Regions from separate parts of the Lysobacter sp. Soil_N_23 genome, predicted to be linked through region 2. Evidence: riboswitches for the same ligand, from Rfam matches in the RefSeq annotation. Region 2 holds a riboswitch; the other holds the start of a gene.
The links. Region 2 has a riboswitch for cobalamin ahead of btuB (TonB-dependent vitamin B12 receptor). Riboswitches for the same ligand answer to the same signal wherever they lie in the genome.
Positions count from the first base shown of each region.

Region 1: linked by a shared signal. The riboswitch ahead of AC3A3X_RS12425 (ribonucleoside-diphosphate reductase subunit alpha) and the one ahead of btuB (TonB-dependent vitamin B12 receptor) in region 2 are both predicted to bind cobalamin.

Region 1 is NZ_JBDGKY010000015.1:64,784-69,192, reverse strand. It holds gene AC3A3X_RS12430 (phosphoglycerate kinase) at 1-893, opposite strand, end outside; cobalamin riboswitch at 1,089-1,326, shown strand; gene AC3A3X_RS12425 (ribonucleoside-diphosphate reductase subunit alpha) at 1,669-4,029, shown strand; gene AC3A3X_RS12420 (ribonucleotide-diphosphate reductase subunit beta) at 4,267-4,409, shown strand, end outside.
Region 2 is NZ_JBDGKY010000007.1:124,770-129,178, forward strand. It holds gene bioD (dethiobiotin synthase) at 1-201, opposite strand, end outside; gene AC3A3X_RS07795 (GAF domain-containing protein) at 265-750, shown strand; gene AC3A3X_RS07800 (TfoX/Sxy family protein) at 747-1,136, shown strand; cobalamin riboswitch at 1,395-1,614, shown strand; gene btuB (TonB-dependent vitamin B12 receptor) at 1,770-3,644, shown strand; gene AC3A3X_RS07810 (aromatic ring-hydroxylating oxygenase subunit alpha) at 3,869-4,409, shown strand, end outside.

The DNA.
Region 1 (4,409 bases), on a different contig from region 2:
CGCGCAGCGGTGTCCGGGCCGATGTCGAGGATCATGTCGTCGGCACCGACGGCGTCGACGGCCTTGACCGTGGCCGGCGCATCGGCGGCGAAAGCCGGCGCGACCACGACATCGGTCGGCACCGGGATGTCGGCGCCGCGCGCCTTGGCGTCGGCCATGATCTTCTTCGCGGTGTCGATCAGGTCCTTCTCGACCAGCGACTTGCCGACGCCGTGACCCATCGCGGCGATGAAGGTGTTGGCGATGCCGCCACCGACGATCAGCTGGTCGACCTTGCCGACCAGCGACGACAGCAGCTCAAGCTTGGTCGACACCTTGGAGCCGGCGACGATCGCCAGCAGCGGTCGCGCCGGGTTGTCGAGCGCTTTTGCCAGCGCATCGAGCTCGGCCATCAGCAGCGGGCCGCCAGCGGCGACCTTGGCGAAACGGATCGCGCCGTGCGTGGAGGCCTGCGCGCGATGGGCGGTACCGAACGCGTCCATGACGTAGACGTCGCACAGCGCGGCGTACTTCTTCGACAGCGCCTCGTCGTCCTTGCCTTCACCGACATTCATGCGGCAGTTCTCGAGCAGTACCAGCTGGCCCGGGGCGACGTCGACGCCGTCGACCCAGTCCTTGACCAGCGGCACGTCGATGCCGAGCAGCTCCGACAGTCGCTTTGCGACCGGCGCGAGCGAGTCGGCCTCACTCCACACGCCTTCCTTCGGCCGCCCCAGGTGCGAGGTGACCATCACCGCAGCGCCCTTCTCCAGCGCCAGCTTCATCGTCGGCACGGCCGCGGTGATGCGCTGCTCGGAGGTGATGCGACCGTCGTCGATGGGCACGTTGAGGTCTTCGCGGATCAGCACGCGCTTGCCGGCGAGGTCGAGGTCGGACATGCGGACGATGGACATGGGGCATTGGCCTCTTGAGCCCTCCCCTTCAAGGGGAGGGTTGGGTGGGGATGGGTTTCCGAGCAGCCGCGACACAATCAAAACCGCATCGGCAAGCCACGCATTGTCCCTTCGATGCCCCCGCACGGCAAATCCACGCCACCACTCGCTCACAACTTATCCACAACATTTAGCGTTGACGTATCCCCCAACCCCCACTATGTTGTGGCCGTCGGTGCCGACCTCGCGGTCGGCTTAAAAGGGAAGTCCGGTGCGGCCACGCTCAGAATCGAGCGGCCAACTCCGGCGCTGCCCCGCAGCGGTAGTGGAAACGAACGCCGTCATGGCACTGGGCATGGGCCTGGGAAGCGACGGTCAGTAGGTGAGGCACCAGCGGCACACGCCCGGTCCTCTCGTCCAGAGCCCGAAGACCTGCCGACAGCCGCGCGTTGCACACCGCGCGGTGACCGGCCAGCGAGTCTTCGGAGGGAAGACGGTCGGTGTCGCACGGTGGCGCCCGTTTGCTGTCAAAGAACGCGCTCGCCACCACAGGCCCGTCTCGGCCTGCGCGACGCCGCAACCGCAATCTCCGAATCCCGCGCCACGCCGCCCTTCGAGGGAAGGACGACGAGCCGTGCGCCCACGCACCGGAGCCATCGCCATGACCACCACCACCGACGCGCCTGCCGTGAGCAAGCCCGCAGCCAACCTTCCAGCAGCGTCTTCCGCGCAGGCCGGCTCTGCGCTGTCTGAGCCCGCCGGCTTCACCCTGACCCCGCCAGCCGCCAACCTCACCATGACGGTGACCAAGCGCAACGGCCGCCGCGACCCGGTCGATCTCAACAAGATCGTGCGCGCGGTGACGCGCAACTGCGAAGGCCTGTTCGCCGTCGATCCGATGCGCGTGGCCACCCGCACCATCTCCGGCCTCTATGACGGCGCGACCACGCGCGAGCTCGACGAACTGTCGATCCGCACCGCTGCCCTGCTCACTGCCGAAGAACCCGAGTACGGCCGCCTCGCCGCACGCCTGCTCGCCGGCGTGATCGAGAAGGAAGTCGCCGGCATCGAGATCCACGCGTTCTCGCAGTCTGTGCAGCGCGGCTTCGACCTGGGCCTGATCAACGAGCGTCTGCTGAGCTTCGTCCAGGCCAACGCGCGCAAGCTCAACGACGCGATCGACCCGAGCCTCAACCAGCGCTTCGACTACTTCGGCCTGCGCACGCTCTACGACCGCTACCTGCTGCGCCACCCGACCGCGCGCACGGTGATCGAGACGCCGCAGCAGTTCTTCCTGCGCATCGCCTGCGCACTGAGCGAGGACGTCAGCGACGCGCTGGCGCTGTACCGGCGCATGGCGCAGTTGGACTACATCCCCAGCTCGCCGACGCTGTTCAACTCCGGCACCACGCACGAGCAGCTGTCGAGCTGCTTCCTGCTCGACTCGCCGGAAGACTCGCTGGAGAGCATCTACAAGCGCTACATGGACGTCGCCAAGCTGAGCAAGTTCAGCGGCGGCATCGGCCTGAGCTATACCCGCATCCGTTCGCGCGGCTCGCTGATCCGGTCGACCAACGGCCTGAGCAACGGCATCGTGCCGTGGCTGAAGACGCTCGATGCCTCGGTCGCCGCGGTGAATCAAGGCGGCAAGCGCAAGGGCGCGGCCTGCGTGTACCTGGAACCGTGGCACGCCGACGTCGAGGAGTTCCTGGAACTGCGCGACAACACCGGCGACGAAGCGCGGCGCACGCACAACCTCAACCTGGCCAACTGGATCCCCGACGAGTTCATGCGCCGCGTCGAGGCCGATGGCGACTGGTCGCTGTTCGACCCGGCCAAGGTGCCGCAGCTGACCGACCTGTGGGGCGAGGCCTTCGACCGTGCCTACCACGCCGCCGAAGTGGCCGGTCTGGCGGCGCGCCAGGTCAAGGCACGCGAGCTGTACAGCCGCATGGTGCGGACGCTGGCGCAGACCGGCAACGGCTGGATGAACTTCAAGGACAAGTCCAACCGCGCCTGCAACCAGACCCTGCGCGAAGGCAACGTGGTGCACCTGTCGAACCTGTGCACCGAGATCCTGGAAGTCACTTCGCAGGACGAGACCGCGGTGTGCAACCTGGGGTCGATCAACCTGTCGCACCACGTCAAGCTGTTCGCCGAAGGCCCGGTGCACGGCGAAGACGGTCGCTTCGATTTCGAGAAGCTCGCAGAAACCGTGCGCCTTGCCGTGCGCCAGCTCGACCGCGTGATCGACCTCAACTTCTACCCGATCGAGACTGCGCGCCGCGCCAACCTCAAGTGGCGCCCGGTCGGCCTCGGCGTGATGGGCCTGCAGGACGTATTCTTCAAGCTGCGCATGCCGTTCGATTCCGAGCAGGCGCGGGCGCTGTCGAAGCAGATTGCCGAAGCGGTGTATTTCCATGCGCTGTCCGCCTCGAACGAGCTGGCGATGGAACGCGGTCGTCATCCTTCTTTTGCCGACACGCGCGCGTCGCAGGGCGAGCTGCAGTTCGAAGCCTGGGGCGTGACGCCGTCCGAGGCCCACGGCTGGGACAGCCTGCGTGCCCGCATCGCCGAACACGGCCTGCGCAACTCGCTGCTGATCGCGATCGCGCCTACCGCGACCATCGCCTCGATCGCCGGCTGCTACGAGTGCATCGAGCCGCAGGTGTCGAACCTGTTCAAGCGCGAGACGCTGTCGGGCGACTTCCTCGTCGTCAACCGCTACCTCGCCGAGGAGCTCAAGACGCTCGGCCTGTGGACGCCGGAGCTGCGCGACCGCATCAAGATGGCCGAAGGTTCGATCCAGGGCATCACGCAGATTCCCGAGTCGCTGCGCGCGGTCTATCGCACCGCGTGGGAACTGCCGATGCGTTCGCTGATCGACATGGCCGCCGACCGTGGTGCCTTCATCGACCAGAGCCAGTCGCTGAACCTGTTCATCGAGAGCCCGAACATCGGCCAGCTGTCGTCGATGTACATGTACGCGTGGAAGAAGGGGCTCAAGACCACCTACTACCTGCGCTCGCGTCCGGCGACGAAGATCGCCAAGGCCACCGTCAGCGGCGTAGTCGAGGCGGCCAAGCCGGAGTACAGCGCGGTCGAAGCGGTGGCGTGCTCGCTGGAGAACCCGGAAAGCTGCGAAGCCTGTCAGTAACCCTCCGACGTAGCCCCTCTCCCGCTTGCGGGAGAGGGGTTGGGGTGAGGGCAGCTCCACCCGCACCGCGAAGAGCGCCCTCATCCGCCCTTCGGGCACCTTCTCCCGCCAGCGGGAGAAGGGAACCCACAAGAAAACCTTCCCTTCAGCCGGCGTGCGACGCGCGAACTGCCTCCCTCCCCTCGCGGAACGCAGCGTCGCCCGCCCCTGAAGGGCAAGGTCCACCGAGGCAACACCATGTCCGACACCCGCCTGCTCGACCCCGGCTTCGACCTCACCCTGCGGCCAATGCGCTACCCGCAGTTCTACGAGATGTACCGCGACGCGATCCGCAACACCTGGACCGTGGAAGAGGTCGATTTCTCGCTCGACGTCAACGA
Region 2 (4,409 bases):
GGCCGCCTGCAGCAGCAGCGCATCTTCATTGCGCAGACCGTCGGCGGTGACCTCGCAGCCGCTGGCGAGCGGCTTCATGCCGACCGCACGCAGGCCGCGTGCGCGCAGCGCGTGCAGCAAGGTCGCAGTGGCCAGTGATTTGCCGATGCCGGTGTCGGTGCCGGTGACGAACCAGCCGGCACCGCCATCACGCCTGTTCATCGCCGGACCGCCCATCCCAAGCTCGAGGGCCACACGCTGGTAGACTGCGGGAAAGAGGCATTTATGTTCACCAGCGAAAGTCTAAGCGGGCCCAAGCCCGAACAGTACGCACAGTTGCTCGAGCAGGCGCGGGCGCTGGTGCACGGCGAACGCGACCGCGTAGCCAATGCCGCCAACCTGTCGGCCCTGGTCTACCACTCCCTGCCGGGCCTGAACTGGGTCGGTTTCTATCTGTTCGATGGCACCGAACTGGTGGTCGGCCCGTTCCAGGGGCTGCCGGCCTGCATCCGGATTCCGCTCGACAAGGGCGTCTGCGGGGCCGCCGCGACCACCCGCCAGACCCAGCGGATCGCCGACGTCCACGCCTTCCCTGGCCACATTGCCTGCGATTCTGCGTCTAACTCTGAACTGGTCGTGCCACTTGTGGGGGGGGATGGCCAGCTGATCGGCGTGTTCGATCTGGACAGCCCGCACTTCGACCGCTTCGACGCCGACGACCAGCGCGGCCTGGAAGCGATTGCCCAGGCTTTCGTGGAGTCGCTGGCATGACTATCGGTAAGGGCGGGGAAAAAGGCGCAGACAAGCTGCGCAACATCGGCCCCAAGTCGGCGGCCTGGTTGCGCCAGGTAGGACTGCGCTCGCGCGAGGACCTGACCGCGATCGGCACGGTCGAGGCGTTCATGCGGGTCAAGCGCGCCGGCTTCAAGCCGACGCTGAACCTGCTGTACGCCATCGAAGGCGCGCTGCAGGACTGCCATTGGCAGGAGATCTCCGACGAACGCCGCAGCGAACTGATCGCCGCCACCGAAGCGGCCATCGCCCTGCTGCCGCCGCCGCGCTACCGCCCGCCGGCAGGCCCGGTGACGACGACCCAGGTCGCCGAGGAAACGATGGCGATGCCGTCGCTGCTGGACGAGCCGGCAGACCGGGACTGAGGGTTTTGCCGTCGGTTACCGTCATCCCGGCGAACGCCGGGACCCAGGCCATCACGCCTTCCGCCACCTCACGTCGTCCCGGCGAAAGCCGGGACCCATTTGCTCTGCCTGCCGCGACAACGTCAAAGACAACGTCACTAGGTCCCCGCCTTCGCGGGGATGACGGTGAGGTGCTCATGACGGTGAGGGTGGTGATGACGGTGAGGGCCCCGGATGGCGGCGCCGGGCTCATTTGGGCAGCGACCTGCTAATCGCGTAGACTGCGCCCCGCTTCGAGGTGACCCGGCGGCGTCCTGCCGACGGGTTGAAACGGGAAGCCGGTGACGTCCCCGCAGGGACCATTCCGGCACTGCCCCCGCAACGGTAAGCGAGTACAAGCGCTGCATCCGCCACTGTGCATGTCACGGGAAGGCGCGGCGCCGGAGAGCACAAGCCTCCACTCGCGAGTCCGGAGACCGGCCTGGAAGCAGGGTCACGCGCCTTCACCGGCGCTGCCCACCCCTGGTTGCGATGCGGAGGGCATCGCGGCGGCGACGTTGGCGCCGTGCGCCCACACCGCAGCCTCGTGCACTCTCCTTTCGCGACTTCCCCAGTTGCCCGTCACGGCCCGAGCCGTGCGTTGGAGAATCATCGATGCAATTGCGTACTCTGTCCCTCGCCGTCGCGTGCCTGCTCGCCGCACCCGCGGTCGCCCACGCGCAGGACACCGCTGGCGCCACCGACCCGACCGACCTCGACCAGGTCATTGTCACCGCCAACCGCACCGCGATCAGCGTCAACGATGCGCTGGCACCGGTGGAAGTCATCGACGCCGAACAGATCCGCCACAGCCAGGCACGCTCGCTGCCCGACCTGCTGCGCGGCCGCGCCGGCATCTCGATGTCCAACCAGGGCGGCAACGGCAAGCTCACCACGCTGTTCCTGCGCGGCGCCGAATCCGACCACGTGCTGGTGCTGGTCGACGGCATCCGCGTCGGCTCGGCGACCTCGGGCCTGACCGCATTCCAGGACCTGCCGATCGAAATGATCGACCGCGTCGAGATCGTCCGCGGCCCGCGTTCGAGCCTGTACGGCGCCGACGCCATCGGCGGCGTGATCCAGGTGTTCACGCGTCGCGACAAGCACGCCTTCGCCCCGCGCGTGCGCTTCGACGGCGGCAGCAACGACACCCTCGGTTACGGCGTCGGTTTCGGCGGCGGCAATGACCGCGGCTGGTTCGGTGCCGACTACCAGCACACCCGCACCAGCGGCATCAACGCCTGCAACGGCTTCTTCGACCCGACCACGTTCGACGGTGCCGGCTGCTTCATCGCCATGGACTCGCAGCCCGACCGCGATGGTTACGAAAAGGACGCACTGTCGCTGCGCGGTGGCATCAACCTGACCGAGCAGTGGAGCCTGGAAGGCCACGCCCTGCGCAACGAAGGCGACAACGAGTTCGACGGCGACTTCACCGACCGCGCCGAAACCGTCCAGCAGGTCATCGGCGGCAAGCTGCGCTGGCACCCGTCCGACCGCGTCGACGTCCACCTGACCGCGGGCCGCAACGTCGACTCGTCCGACAACTTCCTCGGCGACACCTACCTCGACTTCTTCAGCACCGACCGCGACAGCGCCACGCTGCAAGGCGACTTCGGCGTTGCCACCAACCAGTTGCTCAGCGTCGGCCTGGACTGGCTCAACGACAGCGTCGAGAGCACCACGCAGTACGACGAGGACGAGCGCGACAACAAGGCCGCGTTCGTGCAGTACCAGGGCAAGTTCGGCGCGCAGTCGCTCGAGGCCAGCGTGCGCCGTGACGACAACGAGCAGTTCGGCGGCCACACCACCGGCGGCGCGGCCTGGGGCCTGGTGTTCGCCGACAACTGGCGCGTCACCGCCGGCTACGGCAGCGCGTTCAAGGCACCGACCTTCAACGAGCTGTACTACCCGTTCTTCGGCAACCCCAACCTGCGTCCCGAGGACTCCGAGACCTGGGAACTCGGCCTGGCCTACCTGGGTGACGGCTTCAACGTCCACCTCGACACCTTCAGCACCGACGTCGACGACCTGATCGCCTTCGATGCCGCGATCAACCTGCCCAACAACGTCGAGAGCGCGCGCATGCAGGGTGCCGAGCTGTCGGCGGATGCCACCATCGCCGACTGGACCATCAACGGCGCGATCAGCTACCTCGACAGCGAGAACCGCCGCGGCTTCTACGAGGGCAACGACCTGGCCCGTCGTGCCAGGAACAGCGCCCGCCTCGACGTCGACCGCGCCTTCGGTGCGTTCCGCATCGGCCTGACCGCCGTCGGCGAAGGTTCGCGTTTTGATGACGTCGCCAACACCCGCCGCCTCGGCGGCTACGGCACCCTCGACCTGCGCGCCGAGTACGCCCTCACCCGCGACCTGACCCTGCAGGCGCGCGTGGCGAACGTGTTCGACCGCGATTACGAGACTGTGGCGTTCTACAACCAGCCAGGCCGCGAGTGGTTCCTGACGCTGCGCTATGCGCCGGTGAACTGAGGCGTCGCTTCGATCCACAGAAAGGCCCGGCAATGCCGGGCCTTTTTTGTTTCCTGTAGGAGCGAGCTTGCTCGCGATCAGCCGTCACCGGCGCCGGTAACGGTGGGTCGCGAGCAAGCTCGCTCCTACGGGGCGGCCCGGGCACCTCCGGGCTGCGGCAGACGCATTGACACCATCGTCGTCGCGGGCAAATCTTGCCGTGGGGAAGCATCAGGGCGAGGCGAATGAATTCATCCGTAGCAGATCTGCTGGGCCAGTACGACCCGACCTTGCCGCTGGCGGAGGCCTCGACCATTCCTGCCTCCTGGTACGTCGACGAGCGCATCGGCGAGCGCGAGAAGCGCACGACGTTCTCGCGTTCGTGGCAGATGGCCGGGCGCCTGGACCAGTTGCGCGAGCCCGGGCAGTACGTCACCTGCGAGATCGCCGGGGAGCCCATCCTGGTCGTGCGCGGCAGCGACGGCGAGCTGCGCGGCTTCTTCAACGTCTGCCGCCACCATGCCGCGGCGGTGATGACCGAGCCGTCGGGCTGTGCGCAGAACCTGCGCTGCCCTTACCACGGCTGGACCTACACGCTGGAGGGTGCGCTCAAGGGCACGCCGAGCTTCAACAGCGAATGCCATTTCGACCGGTCGCAGCACGGGCTGGCACCGGTGGCCACGGCTGTCTGGGAGAACTGGGTGTTCGTGCGCCTGGATGCACAGGGGCCGAGCCTGGAGGAATTCCTCGGCGCCGACCTGATCGGGCAGATCCGCCCGCTGCAGC